Regions from separate parts of the Rhizobium sp. CNPSo 3670 genome, predicted to be linked through region 1. Evidence: predicted binding sites of a transcription regulator. Region 1 holds the regulator's gene; each other region holds the start of a gene.

Region 1 (5,266 bases):
TGGCGGCAAGCGTCGGCATCTTGGCGATCATGCGCAGGCTGGCGACCATGCGCTGGTGCGGATCGGTGATGTCTGTGGAGTCGTGATAGAAGGCCGACAGTGCGCCGACGCAGCCGCACATGACAGCCATCGGATGTGCATCGCGGCGGAAGCCGGTGAAGAAGCGGCTCATCTGCTCATGCACCATCGTGTGGTGCGTGACGCGATAGTCGAAGTCCTTCTTCTGCGCGGCCGTCGGCAGTTCGCCGTAGAGCAGGAGGTAGCAGACCTCGAGGAAGTCGCCGTGCTCGGCCAGCTGCTCGATCGGATAGCCGCGGTGCAGCAGCACACCTTCGTCACCGTCGATATAGGTGATTTTCGATTCACAGGATGCGGTCGAGGTGAAGCCCGGATCGTAAGTGAAGGAAGCGGTGTTCTTGTAGAGGGCACCGATGTCGATGACGCTCGGGCCGATCGTGCCGCTTTTAACGGCGAGGTCAACCGATTTGTCACCGATTTTTATTGTAGCGCTTTGATCCGTCATGCTGTCCTCCGAAATGTCGGTGGCGCCACAAAAGCGCCATAGGGGTTAAGCGTCCTTTCCGATAGCTATATGATCGTGACGCTAATGCCAAGTTACCGTGACGGCATTTTGTGCATTGCGGCATCACCTTTTAGGCACTGCAGCGATGAGCCGCACGCATAGCGGAAGCCGATGATTCAACTGGCCTTTTGCCGCTTACGATTTTCCCTCGTATTTCAATCGATTATCCTTGCCGGATTTGCTTGAAGGTTGCATTCTTAGGGCTTGGCGGGGTGATCTTGAGCGGGGCATGCAGGAAACGACGACAGCCGAATTGCGGCCGCAAGCGGGCGTGGGCCTTGCCGATCCGCCAGATTTTCCTGCGCCTGCGGTGGTGACTCAATCGGTAAGGACACAGTCGCAGACTCCATTGCATCGTCGGCTGCTCGCCACCGCCGGGCAATCGCTGCGTGCCGGGGCCTACATGCTGGGCGAAGAGGCCGATCATGGCCGCCTGCTGCTGTTCTCGCCGGTCTTCCTCGGAGCCGGCTCGGCATTCTGGTTTCTTGCGGCATCGGATGTTCCCCTCGTTGCATCGCTGCTCTGCCTGCTGGTGTCGGCGGCCGCGGTTTTCCTCACCGATCCCAGCCGACCGGCCTTGCGCGCAAGTTTCATGGCGCTGGCACTTTTCGCCGGCGGCATGCTCTCAGCTCAGTTCGAGAGCTGGCGGGCTTCGACGGTGATCCTCGATTCATCCGTGACGACGACGGTGACTGGCCGCGTCGAACGGCGGGAAGGCGACGGGCGCGGGCGCTGGCGCTACATTCTTGCCGTCGCCGGCACCGAGGCGCCGGAGCTGAAACGGCCGCCGAGACGCATCACCGCGATCGTCCGGGGCGCCGATGCGCCTTTCGAGATCGGCGACATCATCACCGGCAAGGCACGTCTGACGCCGCCGGCGGGCCCCGCACTTCCCGCGCTCAACGACTTCTCCTTCGGTGCCTATTTCGACGGCATCGGCGCCAACGGTTTCTTCTATGGTGCGCCGGAGAAACTCGACTTGGAGGCAGGCCCGCAGGCGGTCAGGTCGACGGCGGACGCCCTGCTCGAATGGCTCTACCAGCTGCGCAGCAGCATCGGCGACCGCATAAGATCGATCCTGCCCGGTGATACCGGCGCCTTTGCCGCTGCCCTGGTGACGGATGAACGGCGCGCCATATCGCACGCGACGACGGAGGCGCTGCGCCAGTCCGGCCTTGCCCATATCGTCGCGATCTCGGGCCTCAACATGGCGCTGTCGGCCGGCATCTTCTTCGTCGGCTTTCGGATGCTGCTCAGCCTCTTTCCCGGCGTCGCCCAAGCCTATCCGACAAAGAAGATCGCCGCTGCCGGCGCGCTCATCGCCGTCACCGCCTATTACCTGATCTCCGGTTTCGGGGTTTCGGCCGAGCGCGCCTTTATCATGATGGCCATCATGCTGATTGCCGTCTTCTTCGACAGGCCGTCGATCAGCCTGCGCAATGTCGTTCTCTCCGCGCTCATCATCATCGCCATTTCACCTTCGGAAGTATTGGGACCGAGCTTTCAGATGTCCTTTGCCGCCACATTGGCCTTGGTATCGGGCTATCAGTTGTGGAAGGACAGGCGTGTCCGCGAAAACGCTTTTCTGAAACTGCCGATCATGAGGCCGGTGGCTGCCGTCGCCGGTTTCTTCGGCGGCGTCTTCCTGACCTCGCTGATCGGCGGCTTTTCCACCGCATTGTTTTCGATCGAGCATTTTCATCGCCTGACGGCTTACGGCCTGCCGGCAAACCTTGCGACGATGCCGATTATCTCCTTCATCGTCATGCCGGCCGGATTGTTGGCGATGTTGCTCATGCCTTTCGGTCTGGACGCTCCGCTCTGGAAGGTCGTCGGATTCGGCCTCGATCTGGTGATTGCGGTTGCCAAGACGGTGTCCGGCTGGGGCGGTGATATCGGCATCGGCCGCTTGCCCGGCTGGTATTTCGCAGTGGCGGTGGCAGGCTTTCTGCTGCTGACGCTACTGCGAACTCGGCTGCGCCACGTCGGCACATCGATCATCGCCATCTCGACGCTCATCGTGCTGCTTCTGCCGGTCCCCCGGCCGCCGGATCTGGTGATTTCGGAGGATGGCAGTCTGGTTGCGGTCGTCGCGGCTGAGGCAATAGCTTCCAACCGTGAAAACCCGCCGGATTTCATATTCGACCAGTGGCAGAGAGCGCTGGTGCTGCCGACACATGATCCGCCGACGATGCTGGATGGTCCGGCCATCCCGCCGGAAGGAGAAGGCCGCCGTGTCGGGCTTTCCCGCGATCAGCAGAACGAAGCGAGTGCGGCGATGCGGGTAGCCGCAGCAGGCGGTGAAGCAAACCGTTTTTCCTGCGTCAAGAAGGCTTGGTGCACATCAAGACTTGGCAATGGCCATATCGTCACCGTTATCGACAATGCCGCCTATCTCGGCCCGGCCTGCGATACGGCCGATATCGTCGTGACGTCGGTCCGTCTGCGTTTCAACCGCTGCCGTTCAGGTGGCACGCTTTTCACCGGCGAGACGCTGCGTAGGACCGGCTCGCTCGAATTGCGTTTCGCCGATGCCGCCCTGGAGGTCACCACCGCCTTCGATGCTTTGTCGCGACCATGGATGCGCCATCGCGCCTATGATTGGCGCAATGATCGTTTTACCGATTCCAGCCCATCCGGCGTCAGTGATAGCGACGGATGAGGCCGACGAGCTTACCCTGCACCTTCACGCGGTCGGGCCCGAAGATGCGGGTCTCATAAGCCGGGTTGGCGGCCTCGAGCGCGATCGAGGCGCCCTTGCGGCGGAAACGCTTCAGCGTTGCTTCCTCGTCATCGACGAGGGCAACGACGATATCGCCGGGACTGGCGGTACTGCCGTTGCGAATGATCACGGTGTCGCCGTCGAAGATGCCGGCGTCGATCATCGAATCGCCTTTGACCTCCAGCGCATAGTGCTCACCGGAGCCGAGCATATCTGCGGGAACGACGATGTCGTGGGTGTTGTTCTGGATCGCCGAGATCGGAACGCCGGCGGCGATACGTCCCATGACCGGCACGGAGACGGAATTGCCATTGTCGGCGATCGGCTTTGGCGCAGCGGGGGCGGCGACCGGCTGGGGCTTGCCGAGGCTGCCCTCGATGACGCTCGGCGAAAAACCGCGACGCTGAAGACTGGGGTTATAGGCCTCCGGAAGCTTGATCACCTCGAGCGCCCGGGCGCGGTTCGGTAGGCGGCGAATGAAGCCGCGTTCCTCAAGCGCCGTGATCAGGCGGTGAATGCCGGATTTCGAGGCGAGATCCAGGGCATCCTTCATTTCGTCGAAAGAGGGAGGAACGCCGGATTCCTTCATGCGCTCATGGATGAAAAGGAGAAGCTCCTGTTGTTTGCGCGTGAGCATCGACGTCAGACCCCGTGATTGAAACAAATCCAGAACGGACACTATATGTTCCATATGTGTTCCGCAAGTAGCTAAATTTCCGTAAAAGTTCACGTCAACTCGCGGAGATTTTTATTTTCATTTGCTGGATTGGCGCACATGTCTTGCATTGAGGGAGATGCTGTCGCACATCTCTTGCCGGTTTCAGGAGGGATATTCATGAACGCGCGTTCCGCCAGGTCGCACCCGCTGGATCATGTCGTGCTGCCCGTGGTCAATATCGATCTGGCGCGTGAAAGGCTCGGCAAGCTCGGTTTCACCGTCGCCGCCGATGGGGGCCATCCCTTCGGAACGGAGAATGCCTGCGTCTTTTTCGCCGACAAGACCTATCTGGAGCCGCTTGGCGTGGCGAGTGTCGACGAGAGCGAGGCAGCAGCCCGCCAGGGCAACGTCTTCATCGCCCGCAATCGCGCCTTCCGTTTCCGCTGCGGCGAGGAGGGACTTTCTGCGCTGGCCTTCCTCAGCGAGGATGCCGACCTCGATCATAAGCGCTTCGTCAGCAACGGCGCGAGCGCCGGTGAGATGTTGCAGTTCAGCCGGCCGATGCGGATGCCGGACGGTTCGGAGAGCGTCGGCAGCTTTAAGCTGGCCTTTGCAGCTGATTTGCGCGCCCCCGATTTCTTTCTCTTTACTTGCCAGCGCATCAATTCGTTCCCTACAGATCGCGCCGCGCTGGAGACGCACGCCAATGGCGTGATCGGCATTGCCGAGATCGCACTTTGTGCACCGGACCCGGCGGCATTCGCCGCCTTCGTCGGGCTCGCGATTGGGCAGGCGGCGGTGGAGAAAACCGGTTTCGGCATGAATATCGCGGCATCGAATGCAAAGATCAGCTTGATGACGCCGGAAGGGCTGGAGGCCTATTTCGAAACCGCTGTCTCATCAGCCGATCGCGGCCTGCGGGGGCGGGCAATCCTCTTCACCGTCATCGATCTTGCCGTGACAGAAGCGCATTTGGGTGCTAACGGGATCACATTCACACGCAAGAACAATCGCATTCTGGTGAAGCCCACGCCCGGGCAGGGTGCGCTCTTCGCCTTCGAGGAAACACGATGAGCACCGACACGAATTCCGAAGTCAGGATCGGCGAAGGCGAAGGCCAGGTCACTTTTTCCAATACTGGCCGCTTGTCGCTGATCGCCGGTCCATGCCAAATGGAGAGCCGGGATCACGCCTTCATGGTCGCCGGCACGCTGAAGGAGCTTTGCGGCAAGCTCGGCATTGGCCTCGTCTACAAGAGCTCCTTCGACAAGGCGAACCGTACCTCGCTCTCGGCTGAACGCGG
Region 2 (5,266 bases), on a different contig from region 1:
CCAGGGCGTTTCGACCCGCTCCGTCGACGATCTGGTCAAGGCCATGGGCATGAGCGGCATCTCCAAAAGCCAGGTTTCCCGCCTGTGTGAGGAGATCGACGACAAGGTAAAGGCATTCCTCGAAAGACCCATCGAGGGCGACTGGCCCTATCTGTGGATCGACGCCACATATCTGAAGGTCCGCCGCGGTGGTCGCATCGTCTCGGTCGCCGTCATTATCGCCGTCGGCGTCAACACCGATGGGCGGCGCGAGGTCCTGGGTATGGAGATCGGCACCTCCGAGGCCGAGCCGATCTGGACGGAGTTCCTGCGCAAGCTGACACGGCGGGGTTTGCGCGGCGTCAAGCTGGTCGTCTCCGATGCGCATGAAGGTTCTCTCCGCGACCTGGCAGCGATGCCGGGTCCACTTCATGCGCAATGCGCTCGCCCATGCCGGAAAGAGCGGTCGACGGGTGGTCTCCGCCTTCATCGCCACGGCATTTGCCCAGGACACACCAGAGGCCGCCAGCCAGCAATGGCGCAATGTCGCCGATCAGATCAGGCCTAAAGTACCGAAGCTTGCCACCCTCATGGACAGTGCCGAAGAAGACGTGCTGGCCTACATGACCTTTCCTCGTCAGCACTGGACGAAGCTGCACAGCACCAACCCTATCGAGCGACTGAACGGCGAGATCAAGCGCCGAACCGACGTTGTCGGCATCTTATAGGAAATTCCGCTCTGGCGGAAAATGTTTCTGGCGAAGCAGATCGAATGGAACGAGGTCATGCTCCACAATTCGGGCCGTGAGTATCATCGGATGGCGTGTCTTCAAATTGGCGGTCCAGGCTGGCCAAGTAAAGTCAAATCGGTCACAGAAGTGTCTGCTGTGCAGGAGTGTCCGATCGGCGCGTTTCCGTTTCCCCTCGCCGCCGCAGCTCCGTCTCGGCGCTGAAGCGGACATCCGTATCGCGGTCGCTCAGGAAAGCAATGAGCGCCTCTGTGCTAAGACGATCCCAGCTCTTGCCCCGGTCTGGACCGGCCGGCACTCGTGGCAGCAGGCCGGGCTGAGAACTCCAGAGCAGAAGTTCATCCAGGGAAGCGGCATTTAGCTCGTCGCGCAGATGGTGGGCGGTGACATAGGCATCGGGCATGGCTCGATGGGCGGGAAGGCCGATCTCGTGGATCAAACCTTCCGGCCTTCGCAGATAACGGAGCATCTGGTTCGAAAACCTTGGCAGCTCCGGCCAGACACGCAATGCGCATTTCCAAGTACAGATCCATGGAGTACCAGCGGCCAGTCTCGGCGTGCAATAGCGTTGCTCGAACGCGGCGCGGTGGGCGGCAAGGGCGACGATTGGGTGCGGTGGCCGCAAGATGCTTGGCGCTGCTTCTTTCCAGAGTGGCGCCCCAGTAACCTCCCAATCCTGGATATGATGTATTGCCATCGTGTCGGGCGAAATCGGCTTTCCAGGATTGACCAGAAGCGCGCCGCGCTCCCCAGAAACTTCCCACCCGCCATCCTCGCCTTGAACGACGTCCTGCCACCCGATCTCGCAGACATCGCTCGGCCCGTTGCCAGCGGTTTCCAGGTCGATAACTCGAATACAGGATGGGAACATTGCGGCTTTGACCCTTGATCTGCTCCAGCTTCCTCTAATCAAAAACCCAAGCCGAGCTGCGGTTGTTCCTCGCTTTCGGCCGCCTTCTTGTCATTGGTGAGCGACGACAGTGTCACGCCAAGGAGCCGAACCGGGAGCTTGAACGGATAGACACCCGCCAGCAGGGCATTGGCGGCAGCGAGAATATCGCCGACACCTGCATAAGGGAGGGCAGTTGTCCTGCTCCGCGTCGCTTGGGTGAAATCGGAGTGCTTTATCTTCACAGTCACCGTCTTGCCGCTGAAGCCCTTGGCCTGGCAGTAGGACCAGACCTTTTCCGCAAGTGGCCGGAGTTCGTTTGTCGCAAGGTCAAGGTCGCTGATATCGACCGCAAATGTGTCCTCGGCGCCGACCGACTTCCGCACTCGGTCCGGCTGGACCTGCCGCTCATCGATGCCCCGTGCAATGCCATAGAAGTACGGCCCAGACTTCCCGAAATGCTCGACGAGAAACTGTAGGGACTTTGCCCTCAGATCCGCACCGGTCTCGATACCCAGGCGGAGCATCTTCTCCGCTGTGGCCGGGCCGACGCCATGGAATTTCTTGACCGCCAGCTGCTCGACGAAAGCTGGCCCGTTCTTCGGCGTGATGACTGCTTGGCCATTGGGCTTGTTGAGGTCGGACGCCATCTTGGCGAGGAACTTGTTGTAAGAGATACCGGCGGAAGCATTCAGTCCGGTGACCGCCTTGATCTTGGCACGGATTTCCAGCGCGATCTCGGTGGCGATCGACATGCCCTTGAGGTTTTCGGTGACGTCGAGATAGGCTTCGTCGAGCGACAAAGGTTCGATCAGCGGCGTGTATTCCGCAAAGATATCGCGGATCTGCTGGGAGACGGCGCGATAGACCTCGAACCTCGGGTTCACGAAAATCAGGTCAGGACACTTTCGAGCTGCCGTGACCGAGGACATGGCTGAGCGCACACCAAACTCGCGGGCTTCGTAGCTTGCTGCTGCAACAACGCCCCGGGCGGCCGCTCCGCCAACAGCCAAGGGTTTGCCACGCAGTTCCGGATTGTCGCGCTGCTCGACAGACGCGTAGAAGGCATCCATGTCGACATGAATGATTTTTCTGACGGTTGAGACGGCGGTGAGATCCATGGCATTTGGTGTCACTGGCGAAAACGAAACAGGAACATAGCAGCTGCCGACGACGCATCCAAGTCCTCACCCGCATCTCCTGCATCTGCCGAGGGAAACTCCTCGCTTCTTCAGGCGTTTGATCGATAACCCTAGCGAAGTGGAGATTGACCTATGGCCGAAGACAGCACCACGACCATCACAGCAGTTTTCGAAACGCGTGTGACTGCCGACCTTGCGGTGGAACATCTCGTCCAGCAGCATGGCATTGCCCGACCGGACATCTTCGTCCAGTCGGCCTCCGCGATGAATACCGCCGGCTCTGCTCCCTCCGGCGGGGACGCCTCTCATGATGGTAGTGCGCGCAGCGATGCTCCGCTTGAAGGAGAGATCGAAGTTTCCGTCGATATCAATTCCAGCATGATCCCCGCGGTTCAGCGGACGTTCGGTGACGTTGGCGCGATCCGGGTTTCCGGACGCTGATCTCTAGCGTTTTGAGCCGTCACCATCCGTTCCCCCCGGCCCTGCATCGGTCGCATTCTGTCGACGCCACGTTCGCGGTCGATCCAGCGCATGACGGGTGTGACCGCAATTCCATGGGCGACGACGGAGATGGCTTGTCATGAAGACCGGCGCCCACAGGCTTTCAACCTGGATCCAGCCGGCGAGCTCCTGTCGCGTCATGCGAAAAAATTCCCATTCCTGCCATCAAATTGAATCCCTTCGCGGATTTCTTCGATGGCCACTCTCGCGCAACTTCCACGCGCCACATGCGCATTGACTCATTTCCGCTTTGAGAACAAATAAAGAACGCAGTTCACCATCTCAAGCCGAAAACGGGTTGCCGTAAAGGAGATCATGACCATAGCCGTCGCCACTTCGAACGCCGTTCTCGACGAGTTGCGCGAGAAAATCGCCAGCCTGGAAGGGAGCGGTCTGCGCAATCGCACAGTCCTGCCGTTCGGCGTCGGCGAGATTGATGCGCAGCTGCCGGGCGGTGGCCTCACTTCTGGGGCATTGCATGAGGTGGCTGGCGGCGGCAATGGCGCGATTGACGGGGCTGCTGCTGCCCTCTTCATCGGCGGCATCGCTGCCCGCACCACCGGCAAGGTTGTCTGGTGCCTGACGCGCTTTGATCTCTTCTTTCCCGCACTCGCCCAGGTGGGGCTTCATCCGGACCGCGTTATCTTCGTTGAGTGCGACAAGGAAGAGACGGTGCTCGCAAGCTTCGAGGAGGCGCTGCGCTATGGCGGGCTTGGCGCGGTCGTTGCCGAACTGGTGCGCCTGCCGATGACAGCCTCACGCCGGCTGCAGTTGGCGGCTGAAAAGTCTGGCACGCTGGGCCTGGTGATCCGGCGCTGGCGGCGCCAGACGGAAGCTTCTGACTTCGGCATGCCGACGGCGGCCGCAACGCGCTGGCGGATCTCGGTACTGCCCTCCGAGCCGCTGCCGGTTCCAGGCGTCGGTCGGGCGCGCTGGTTGGCGGAACTGATGCGGGTGAGAGCAGGAGAGGGAGGCGAATTCGTTATCGGAGCATGTGATGGCCAGGGTCGTATCTGTCTTTCTTCCGACACTGCCAACCGACCGGATCAGACGAGCCGATCCTTCGCTATCGGTTGAAACACCGCTGGTGATCGTCGCCAGAAGCGGTTCGAAGCGCTGGATTGCGGCGGCCGACCAGGCAGCAATCAAGCTCGGCCTTCGTGTCGGCATGCCGGCCGCCAAGGCGCGGGCCCTGATCCACGGACTGATGATGATCGATGCCGATCCGGCGGCGGATTTGGCCACCCTCGAACGGCTGGCGCTCTGGGCCTTGTCGCAATATTCTCCTGTGGTCGCCATGGATCCTCCTGACGGTATCGTCATGGATACGGAAGGCGCCGACCATCTGCAGGGTGGCGAGGAGCTGATGCTCTCCGGTCTCGTCAACCGCTTCCGCGGGAGGGGTCTTTCAGCGCGAGCGGCGATCGCCGACACCTGGGGTGCGGCGCATGCGCTCGCTCGGTCCACCGGTCGAGAGACTGTTATCGTCCCGCGCGGAGCGACCCCCAAGGCTGTGAATCGTTTGCCGCTGTCGTCGCTGCGGCTGCCGGCCGAAATCGTTGCAAGTCTCAGCACTCTCGGCTTTGCCACTGTCGGCGATCTCGCCGCCACGCCGAGGGCGCCGCTGACGCTACGCTTCGGCCCGGAGGTGGGACGGCGACTCGACCAGATGTTCGGCCGCCTCGCCGAGCCGATCGATCCAATCCGCCCGGCTGATATCGTTGAGGTCCAAAAATCCTTTGCCGAACCGATCGGCGCACCGGAGACGATTGAGAAATACATCAACCGCCTGGTGCGGCAGCTCTGTCAGGCGCTCGAGAAGCGGGGACTTGGTGTGCGGCGCGTCGACCTCATCGTCCAGCGCGTCGACAATACGCTTCAGTCGCTCCGGGCAGGTACGGCCAAACCTGTCCGCGATATCGCCTGGCTCACGAAACTCTTCCGCGATCGCATCGAGAGGATCGAGCCCGGCTTCGGCATCGAGAAGCTGAGCCTGGCGGCCGTCA
Region 3 (5,266 bases), on a different contig from region 1:
CCAATTCCTCAAGATCGGCTGATATATCGAAGCTTTCCTCAGCGCCGCGATGCACGCCGCCGATGCCGCCTGTGGCAAAGACACGAATGCCGGCGCGGGCCGCCGCGATCATCGTCGCAGCAACCGTCGTTGCGCCCGTGCGCCGTTCGGCGATTGCGAAGGCGAGATCGGCGCGTGACACCTTCATGACCTCCTTTGCCTTGGCAAGCTGCTCCAGTTGCGCAGCTTCAAGGCCGATATGAAGGGTGCCGTGGATGACCGCGATCGTCGCCGGCACCGCGCCCTGTTCGCGAATGATCGTCTCGACGCTGCGCGCCATTTCGATATTGCCGGGATAGGGCATGCCATGGGTGATGATGGTCGATTCCAGCGCCACCAGTGGTGCGCCGCGCTGCTTGGCGCTGGCGACGTCCTTCGAATAGGCGATCGGCAGAAGAGGGGAGATGGGCTTGGTCATGGTCTTATCCTGTGATCGGCAGAGCATGATACCAAAAGCGTGGGCGGCTTTCGAAACGGCATCTTGCTCAACTCTTTAATTCAGCCGCTTCAATGCAGAATTCTGACCTTGGGAACAAGGGCAAGCGCCTCATTCAAGAGATTCGGAGTCAGATTTTCGTTGACGGCGTGCCGTGACTGCACCGTGAGCGCTGCCGCCGCCGCGCCGTAGCGAACGGCCTCCTCAAGCGGCAGGCCTGATATCAAGGCGGCGAGCGTGCCGGCGGCAAGGGAATCGCCGGCGCCGGTAACATCGGCGACGGTTTCGGCGATTGGCGGCTGCAGCGCCACGGCGCGGTCTTTGCAAATCGCAACGAGCTCGCGCCGTCCGCGGGTGACGACGGCGTTTCTGATGCCGATCTCATTCAGGAGCGGCGGCCAACCGCCCGAATCCTCCGGCTGCAAGCCGGTAACGGCGGCGGCTTCGGCCTCGTTCAGGAACAGATAATCGATATCCCTAATGCAGGGTTTCAGCCGGACCACCTTGGCCGGCGAGATGGCGATGGCCGCAACGGGTTTGGCCAGGGAGTTCGCCTTGGCGACGATCGCCGCGATTGTCTCTTCCGGCAGATTGGCGTCGACGAGAATGAAATCATGGGCGGCGAAGGCCTCGCGCACCCAGCGGATGGACAGGCGCCGCGGCACGAAGAAACGGTAGAGATCCATGTCGGCAAGGGCGATCACGAGGTCGCCGTTCTTCTCGATGATCGCCGTATAGCTCGGTGTCTTGCGGTCGAGGAAGACGAAGGGCCGGTCGTCGATTCCGGCGAAATCGGCAGCTTCGCCGACCATTTCGCCGATGGGATCGCCGCCGCGCGGCGAGATCATCGTCACGTGAAAACCCAGTCTTGCAAGGTTACGCGCTGCGTTGAAACCGCCGCCGCCCGGCTCCTCGAACCAGGTGCCGGGATTGCTGGCGCCTGGCGCCGTTTCGCCGGAGATGCGGCCACGCCTGTCGATATGGGCACCGCCGAGAACGAGAATCTTTTTCATCAACTTACCCGGGATCATAAAGTGCGAAGGGCGAATCGATGCTCATTGCCCGGCCGCAGCAAAGCTTGCGCAGAGGGTCTAAGCCGTTGCTTTGCATCGATAAAACAAATGTAGAACACGGACCGTTTTACCTTTTTCTTTCAAATGTTTGTGCGCCTATTGCGGGAATGGAACAAATAGGGTACAAACTCGACATTGCTTGAGCGGCTTCAATAACCTAAAGGTGGATCGGATGTCTCAGAATACATTGCGGCTGGTAGAGGACAAATCGGTGGACAAAAGCAAGGCGCTTGAAGCGGCACTCTCACAGATAGAGCGGTCGTTCGGCAAGGGCTCGATCATGAAACTCGGCTCCAACGAGAACGTCGTCGAGATCGAGACGGTTTCGACGGGCTCGCTTGGTCTCGATATCGCGCTCGGAATTGGCGGCTTGCCGAAGGGCCGCATCATTGAAATCTATGGGCCGGAAAGCTCGGGCAAAACAACGCTTGCGCTGCAGACCATTGCGGAATCGCAGAAGAAGGGCGGCATCTGCGCCTTCGTCGATGCCGAACACGCGCTCGATCCAGTCTATGCCCGTAAGCTTGGCGTCGATCTGCAGAATCTGCTGATCTCGCAGCCAGATACCGGAGAGCAGGCGCTCGAAATCACCGACACGCTGGTGCGCTCCGGCGCCGTCGACGTTCTCGTCGTCGACTCGGTCGCCGCGCTGACGCCACGCGCCGAAATCGAAGGCGAGATGGGCGACAGCCTGCCGGGCATGCAGGCTCGCCTGATGAGCCAGGCGCTGCGCAAGCTGACCGCGTCGATCTCCAAGTCGAACTGCATGGTGATCTTCATCAACCAGATTCGCATGAAGATCGGCGTCATGTTCGGTTCTCCGGAAACGACGACCGGCGGCAATGCGCTGAAATTCTATGCCTCCGTGCGCCTCGACATTCGCCGCATCGGCTCGGTCAAGGAGCGCGAAGAGGTGGTCGGCAACCAGACCCGCGTCAAGGTAGTCAAGAACAAGATGGCGCCCCCCTTCAAGCAGGTCGAGTTCGACATCATGTACGGCGAAGGCGTGTCGAAGACGGGCGAGCTCGTCGACCTCGGCGTCAAGGCCGGCATCGTCGAGAAGTCGGGCGCCTGGTTCTCCTATAACAGCCAGCGTCTCGGCCAGGGTCGCGAAAACGCCAAGACCTTCCTGCGTGACAATCCGGATCTCGCCCGCGAGATCGAGCTGGCGCTGCGCCAGAATGCCGGCCTAATCGCCGATCGTTTCCTGCAGAATGGTGGTCCGGATGCCGATGACGGCGATGCTGCCGCTGAGATGTAATTTTCGCGCTTGAACTTGATTTGAAATCTCAGCCGGCCGCATTCCCTCATCAGAATGCGGCCGGTTTTGTTTGTCGGCTGGACAGTGGCGGAGGCGAACGTTAAAAGCCGATGGATTTGAATTTATCTGCCTACGGCAGCATTGAAGGGCATAGAATGAGCGGCGTAAACGACATCCGGTCGACCTTCCTCGACTATTTCAAGAAGAACGGCCACGAGATCGTTCCGTCCAGTCCGCTCGTGCCGCGCAACGACCCGACGCTGATGTTCACCAATGCCGGCATGGTGCAGTTCAAGAACGTCTTCACCGGCTTGGAAAAACGTCCTTATGCAACCGCGACAACCTCGCAGAAATGCGTGCGCGCCGGCGGCAAGCATAACGACCTCGACAATGTCGGCTATACCGCGCGTCACCTGACCTTCTTCGAGATGCTCGGCAATTTCTCCTTCGGCGACTATTTCAAGGAGAATGCGATCGAGCTGGCCTGGAAGCTCGTGACCGAAGGCTTTGACCTGCCGAAACATCGCCTGCTGGTGACCGTCTATTCCGAAGACGAGGAAGCAGCGGCTTTGTGGAAGAAGATCGCCGGTTTCTCCGACGACAAGATCATCCGCATCCCGACCTCCGACAATTTCTGGCAGATGGGCGATACCGGACCCTGCGGACCCTGCTCGGAAATCTTCATCGACCAGGGCGAGAATGTCTGGGGCGGCCCTCCCGGTTCGCCTGAGGAAGACGGCGACCGGTTCCTGGAATTCTGGAACCTGGTTTTCATGCAGTTCGAGCAGACCGAGCCGGGGGTTCGCAATCCGCTGCCGCGTCCGTCGATCGACACCGGCATGGGTCTGGAACGCATGGCCTGCATCCTTCAGGGCGTTCAGAGCGTCTTCGATACAGATCTTTTCCGCACGCTGACCGGCACAATCGAGGATACGATAGGAGTCAAGGCGGAAGGCAGCGCCAGCCACCGCGTCATCGCCGACCATCTGCGTTCCTCGGCCTTCCTGATTGCCGATGGCGTGCTGCCGTCGAATGAGGGCCGCGGCTATGTGCTGCGCCGTATCATGCGTCGCGCCATGCGGCACGCCCAGCTTCTCGGCGCCAAGGAGCCGCTGATGTATAAGCTGCTGCCGACGCTGGTGCAGGAGATGGGCCGCGCCTATCCGGAGCTCGTGCGGGCCGAGGCGCTGATCTCGGAGACGCTGAAGCTCGAAGAAGGTCGCTTCCGCAAGACGCTGGAGCGCGGCCTGTCGCTGCTGTCGGATGCGACCGCTGATCTCGGCAAGGGCGACATGCTGGATGGCGAGACCGCCTTCAAGCTTTACGACACCTACGGCTTCCCGCTCGACCTGACGCAAGACGCCCTGCGCGCTCGCGAGATCGGCGTCGACATAGCTGGTTTCACCGATGCCATGGAGCGCCAGAAGGCCGAAGCCCGGTCGCACTGGGCCGGCTCCGGCGAGAAGGCGACCGAAACCGTCTGGTTCGAGCTCAAGGAAAAGTATGGTGCAACCGAGTTCCTCGGTTATGACACAGAGAGCGCTGAAGGCGTGGTGCAGGCGATCGTCAAAGCCAGTGCCGTGGCCGACGAAGCCAAGGCCGGCGACAAGGTGCAGATCGTCGTCAACCAGACGCCTTTCTATGGAGAATCCGGTGGTCAGATGGGCGATACGGGCGTCATCTCCTCTGACCACGGCAAGATCGAGATATCGGACACACAGAAGAAGGGGGAGGGCCTCTTCGTGCATTCCGGCACGGTCGTCGAAGGTGCATTCAAGACCGGCGATGCTGTCGTTCTGACTGTCGACCATGCCCGCCGTTCGCGCCTGCGCGCCAACCATTCGGCGACCCACCTGCTGCACGAGGCGCTGCGCGAAGTGCTCGGCACCCATGTCGCGCAGAAGGGCTCGCTGGTTGCGCCCGAGCGTCTGCGCTTCGACGTTTCGCACCCCAAGCCGATGTCGGCCGAGGAGTTGAAGGTCGTCGAGGACATGGCAAACGAGATCGTTCTGCAGAATGCCCCCGTCACGACCCGCCTGATGAGCGTTGATGACGCGATCGCCGAAGGCGCAATGGCGCTCTTCGGCGAGAAATACGGCGATGAGGTGCGCGTCGTTTCGATGGGCACGGGTCTGCACGGCGCGAAGACCGACAAGCCTTACTCGGTCGAACTCTGCGGTGGTACGCATGTGTTGGCCACCGGCCAGATCGGGCTCGTCCGTATCCTCGGCGAAAGTGCAGTCGGCGCCGGCGTCCGTCGTATCGAAGCCGTGACCGGTGAAACGGCGCGTGAATATCTTGCCGAGCAGGACGAGCGCGTAAAGACGCTCGCGGCGTCGCTCAAGGTGCAGCCGTCGGAAGTCCTGTCGCGCGTCGAGGCGCTTATCGACGAGCGCCGCAAGCTCGAGAAGGAATTGGCCGACGCCAAGCGTAAACTCGCCATGGGCGGCGGGCAGG
Region 4 (5,266 bases), on a different contig from region 1:
TAATATTAAGAAATATGCCACCAACGCCGGGCGCAACCAAAAATTTATACCTGAAACTGAGGTTGTCAATCATATAGTTATCGTAAAAGTCGCAATGGGTGATTTTAATCAACTGATTATCTTAGCCAGCTCGAAGCGTCCAGGTTGGATGTTCCGCTGGCGTCGGTCCTGGCCGGTCGCTGATCGCGCAGCTCAAATCTGCGCAAGAGTTCCCTGAACGCATGGTAGTTATGTTCGAACATAGCCACGATCGATGGCTGGTTAGGAGCCTGCTCGGAGGCGTCGTTTTAGCCGACCTGCTCCACCAAGAGGGTGCCTACGGCAAGCGGCCTGATCAACGACTTTGCCGAAACGGTCGGATCGAGCCAGTCGGCCCATGCGTTGCGCTCGAGGATGACGATCTGCCGATCGTGGTATGGCGCGATGTCGGGCCCAGGCTCCATCGTCAGCATGGTGAAGGCTTGGCCGATCTCCGGGGTTTCTCCCCAGATGCCGGCGATGCAGAAGATCGGTTCATCCTTCTTCGTGAACAGCCACTTGTCCTTGCGCTTCTTTTTCGGGTCCTTTGGATCCGTGAACTCGTAAAAGCCATCGGCAATGATCAGGCAGCGATTGGATGTGAACTCGCGACCTTCCGACCGGAAATTATACACCGGCCGCTTGTTCGGTCCCGGCCAACTCCAGCGCCGCTGCACGAGCTCGGCATTATCGCGGGCTCCATCGATCGTCCTGACGATGGGGCCTATATCGGTGATCTTGATGTCCTCACGCGCTTCGAGGTTCGGTATGCCTTCACCAAAGCGGATCTTGATCTTCAGATCGGCGAAGTCCTTCGCGATCGAAGCAGCGTCCACCATCAGCCGATAATCATTGCACATGCGTCCCCCATGACAGGTTGGTTGCTTCGAAAAATCGTTCCTGATATGTTCTATCTATGATGAGCGCGAAGGTTTTCCAGTCTGACGCCCCGCTCGACGAGCGCCGCGTCATCATAAGGCGCCATGACGGCGATGTGGAGATGGTGGAACTGCCATGGGGGCTGCGTCCCCGCGACGGCAGTCCGCGCGCCGTCAATGTCGTCCGATCGGAAGGACGGACCTTTCCGACCCACCGCTGCCTGGTCCCCGCCTCGGAGTTTCGCCATAGGAGCTTCAGCTTTTCGCTCGCCAACGGCGACTGGTTCTATTTCGCGGGGATTTGGCGGCCGGCTGCCGACGATTGGCCGGAGGCCTATGCCATCCTGACAATCGAGGCCAACGCCGATATCGCGCCGTTCCACGACCGGCAGATGGCGGTGCTGACACGCGACCAACGTATGGCCTGGCTGGACGGACTTGTCGCCCAAGACGAAATCCTGCGGCCACTGCCGGCGGGGACGTTCCGCGTCAAACGCCACGCCGGCGCTCCTGCCCGGCCGATGCTGGCGGTCTAAAGCGCAAGCCGCAGCTGCGGCTCCGTTCCGGAGACCCGCCGCTCCAGCGACGATAGCGTGACGCCGAGCAGGCGGATGCCCTTTCGGGGCGGAAAGATCGGTGCCAGCAGCAGGCTGACGATCTCCTCCAGGTCGGTGATATCAGCCAGCGGTGCCGCGACCGTCTTGCTGCGGGTGATCTGGTTGAAGTCGGCATATTTGACCTTCAGCGTCACCGTCTTGGCGCCGATGCCGTTGGCCTCGCAATAGCCCCACACTTTTTCGATCAGCGGCTGAAGCCCTTCGCGGGCCGGGTCGTAGGCATGGAGGTCCTGCGAAAACGTATCCTCGGCGCCGACGGATTTGCGCACTCGGTTCGGCTTGACTTGGCGCTCGTCGATGCCGCGGGCAATGCCATAGAAATAGGGTCCGGACTTCCCGAAATGCTCCACCAGGAATTCGAGGGTCTGCTGCTTTAGATCGCCGCCGGTGTCGATCCCGAGCCGGTGCATCTTTTCGGCCGTCGCGGGGCCGACCCCGTGGAATTTCTTGACGGGGAGGGCTTCGACGAAGGCTGGCCCGTTCTTCGGCGTGATGACGGCCTGGCCGTTGGGCTTGTTGAGGTCGCTCGCCATCTTGGCGAGGAACTTATTGTAGGAAATCCCGGCCGAGGCATTGAGGCCGGTGACCTGCTTGATCCTGGCTCGGATCTCCAGCGCGATCTCGGTGGCGATCTCCATCCCCTTGAGATTATGCGTGACGTCGAGATAGGCCTCATCGAGCGATAGCGGCTCGATGACGGCCGTGTATTCGGCGAAGATCGCGCGGATCTGCTGCGACACCGCCTTGTAGACATCGAAGCGCGGCGGCACGAAGATCAGATCCGGGCATTTGCGCTTGGCAGTCACCGACGGCATCGCGGAGTGGACACCATAGGCTCGCGCTTCGTAGCTCGCCGCCGCCACCACGCCGCGGGCCGCCGATCCGCCGACGGCAATCGGCTTGCCGCGCAATTCCGGGTTATCGCGCTGCTCGACCGACGCGTAATAGGCATCCATATCGACATGGATGATCTTGCGCGGCCGCTCGTGACCTTCATCGTTTGTCATGACTGGCTTTCATCAGGACCATCCGTGTCGCCCAAACATGGGAAGTGCGCGCCGCATTTGTCACCCTCCGGCGTTTGCAGGCGTTCGCGGCCCATGGCCATTCGCCGGCGGAGTACCGCGAAGCTCACACCGGCGCCGAACGCCTTCACCAACAGCTTGCGCGCGAGCGTGCCATGGCGGTCACATCGGCCACAGCTGAATTCGATAACCGGCTCACGATAATCCTTCAGTCTCACATCACTCAACGGGCCGGGTCTGGCCATGCGAAAAAATTCCTAATTCGGCCATCGGATTGAATCCGTTCATGGAATCTGTCTGGCCCGCGCCCGCGCTCAACTTGAGCGCGTCGGGCGTGCATTGACTCGTTTTTGCTTTGAGAACAAATAAAGAACAAACTGCATTTTCTCAAGTCAAAACGGGTGCCGTGAAGGAGATCATGACCACATCAGTCGCCACGTCGAATGCCGTCCTTGACGAGTTGCGCGAGAAAATCGCCAGCCTGGAAGGGACCGGTCTGCGCCATCGCAGCGTCCTGCCTTTCGGGGTTGGCGAGATCGATGCGCAGTTGCCGGGAGGAGGGCTCGCCTATGGCGCGCTGCATGAAGTTGCCGGCGGCGGAAATGGCGCGATCGATGGGGCGGCCGCGGCACTCTTCATCGGCGGCATCGCCGCCCGCACCACCGGCAAGGTGGTCTGGTGCCTGACGCGCTTCGATCTGTTCTTTCCAGCGCTCGCCCAGATTGGGCTTCACGCCGACCGCGTCATCTTCGTCGAGTGCGACAAGGAAGAGACGGTGCTGGCAAGCTTCGAGGAGGCGTTACGCTATGGCGGCCTCGGCGCCGTCGTCGCCGAGCTGGTGCGCCTGCCGATGACGGCATCGCGCCGGCTGCAGCTTGCGGCGGAAAAGTCCGGCACATTGGGCCTGGTGATCCGCCGCTGGCGGCGCCAGACAGAAGCCTCCGATTTCGGCATGCCGACGGCAGCTGTAACCCGCTGGCGGATCTCGGTATTGCCCTCCGAACCGCTTCCCGTGCCGGGCATCGGACGCGCGCGGTGGCTGGCGGAGCTGATGCGGGTGAGGGCAGGAGAGGGAGGAGAATTCATTATCGGAGCATGTGATGGCCAGGGTCGTATCTGTCTTTCTTCCGACACTGCCGACCGACAGGATCAGGCGCGCCGATCCTTCGTTGTCTCCTGACAAACCGCTCGTGGTGATCGCCAGGAGCGGCTCGAAGCGATGGGTTTCGGCGGCCGACCGGGCAGCGCTCAAACTCGGCCTTCGTGTCGGCATGCCAGCCGCCAAGGCGCAAGCGCTGGTCCAGGGGCTGACGATGATCGATGCTGATCCGACGGCCGACCTCGCCACGCTTGAACGGCTGACGCTCTGGGCCTTGTCGCAATATTCACCCGTCGTCGCCTTGGACCCTCCCGACGGCATTGTCATGGACACGGAAGGCGCCGACCATCTGCAGGGCGGCGAAGACCTCATGCTGTCTGGCCTCGTCAACCGCTTCCGCAGCCGCGGTCTTGCGGCGCGAGCGGCGATCGCCGACAGCTGGGGTGCCGCACATGCGCTCGCCCGGTCCACCGATCGCGAGACGATCATCATCTCGCGTGGCAATACCGCCAAAGCCGTCAACCGTTTGCCGCTCTCCTCGCTGCGGCTGCCGGCCGAGACGGTCGCAAGTCTCCGCACGCTCGGCTTCGCCACTGTCGGTGATCTCGCTGCCACGCCGCGGGCGCCGCTGACGCTACGTTTCGGACCGGAGGTCGGACGGCGCCTCGACCAGATGTTCGGCCGGCTCGCCGAGCCGATCGACCCGATCCGGCCGGCCGACCTCGTCGAGGTCCAAAAAGCCTTTGCCGAACCGATCGGTGCACCGGAGACCATCGAGAAATATGTGAGCCGCCTGGTGCGGCAGCTCTGTCTGGAGCTCGAGAAGCGCGGACTTGGCGTTCGGCGCGCCGATCTCATCGTCCACCGCGTCGACAACACAATTCAGGCGCTTCGGGCCGGAACGGCAAAGCCGGTTCGAGACATCGCCTGGCTGACAAAGCTCTTCCGCGATCGCATGGAAAGGATCGAACCTGGCTTCGGCATCGAAAAGCTGAGCCTGACCGCCATTATCGCCGAACCGCTGACGGAAACTCAGTCCGCCTCGTCGCTGATTGACGAGCAGGTGACCGATGTGACGCCGCTCATCGACGTGCTTGGCAATCGCGGCGGCCAGCGGATTTTTCGCGTGGCGCCGGTGGCGAGCGATGTGCCCGAGCGCAGCGTGCAGCGGATCGCGCCGACTGCCGACGAGATCGGTGCTACCTGGCCGCTGCATTGGCCGCGGCCGTCGCGGCTCTTGCCACACCCGGAAGCGATCGAGGTGATTGCCCTTCTGCCGGATCACCCGCCGGTCTCTTTTACCTGGCGCGGCAAGCGGCGCCCGGTGAAACGCGCCGACGGGCCGGAGCGCATCTTCGGGGAATGGTGGCAACGCCGCTCCGAATGGGTTGCGGTGCGCGACTACTTCGTCGTCGAGGATGATGCCGGCGAGCGTTTCTGGATTTTCCGATCAGGCGATGGCGTCGACGCAGACACCGGCTCGCACAAATGGTTCCTGCACGGGGTGTTTGCCTGATGCGCTACGCCGAACTGCAGGTCACCACCCATTTCTCATTCCTCCGCGGCGCAAGCTCGGCCGAGGAACTGTTTGCGACCGCCAGGCTCATGGGTATCGAGGCGCTCGGGGTC

The links. Region 1 encodes LexA, which represses DNA repair genes until DNA is damaged. Its sites were predicted from a motif close to TGTTCNNNNTGTGTTCNG; they were not measured.
Region 2: AC13QO_RS26745 (ImuA family protein) is a predicted target of LexA. The motif match lies at 3,513-3,530, and genes of this name have one in related genera.
Region 3: recA (recombinase RecA) is a predicted target of LexA. The motif match lies at 1,589-1,606, and genes of this name have one in related genera.
Region 4: AC13QO_RS14760 (ImuA family protein) is a predicted target of LexA. The motif match lies at 2,896-2,913, and genes of this name have one in related genera.

What each region holds. Positions count from the first base shown of each region.
Region 1 is NZ_JBXSOL010000011.1:39,002-44,267, forward strand. Features, by position in the region: gene gltA (citrate synthase) at 1-523, opposite strand, end outside; gene AC13QO_RS13520 (ComEC/Rec2 family competence protein) at 813-3,245, shown strand; gene lexA (transcriptional repressor LexA) at 3,226-3,942, opposite strand; gene AC13QO_RS13530 (VOC family protein) at 4,141-5,037, shown strand; gene kdsA (3-deoxy-8-phosphooctulonate synthase) at 5,034-5,266, shown strand, end outside.
Region 2 is NZ_JBXSOL010000041.1:16,064-21,329, forward strand. Features, by position in the region: partial or broken gene AC13QO_RS26725 (IS256 family transposase) at 1-701, shown strand, start outside; gene AC13QO_RS26730 (exonuclease domain-containing protein) at 850-1,599, opposite strand; gene dinB (DNA polymerase IV) at 1,638-2,738, opposite strand; gene AC13QO_RS26740 (hypothetical protein) at 2,892-3,200, shown strand; gene AC13QO_RS26745 (ImuA family protein) at 3,576-4,337, shown strand; gene AC13QO_RS26750 (Y-family DNA polymerase) at 4,258-5,266, shown strand, end outside.
Region 3 is NZ_JBXSOL010000004.1:170,136-175,401, reverse strand. Features, by position in the region: gene AC13QO_RS05610 (pseudouridine-5'-phosphate glycosidase) at 1-457, opposite strand, end outside; gene AC13QO_RS05605 (carbohydrate kinase family protein) at 547-1,491, opposite strand; gene recA (recombinase RecA) at 1,721-2,809, shown strand; gene alaS (alanine--tRNA ligase) at 2,965-5,266, shown strand, end outside.
Region 4 is NZ_JBXSOL010000012.1:91,741-97,006, forward strand. Features, by position in the region: gene AC13QO_RS14740 (SOS response-associated peptidase family protein) at 288-878, opposite strand; gene AC13QO_RS14745 (SOS response-associated peptidase family protein) at 935-1,432, shown strand; gene dinB (DNA polymerase IV) at 1,429-2,520, opposite strand; gene AC13QO_RS14755 (hypothetical protein) at 2,517-2,783, opposite strand; gene AC13QO_RS14760 (ImuA family protein) at 2,957-3,718, shown strand; gene AC13QO_RS14765 (Y-family DNA polymerase) at 3,639-5,153, shown strand; gene AC13QO_RS14770 (error-prone DNA polymerase) at 5,153-5,266, shown strand, end outside.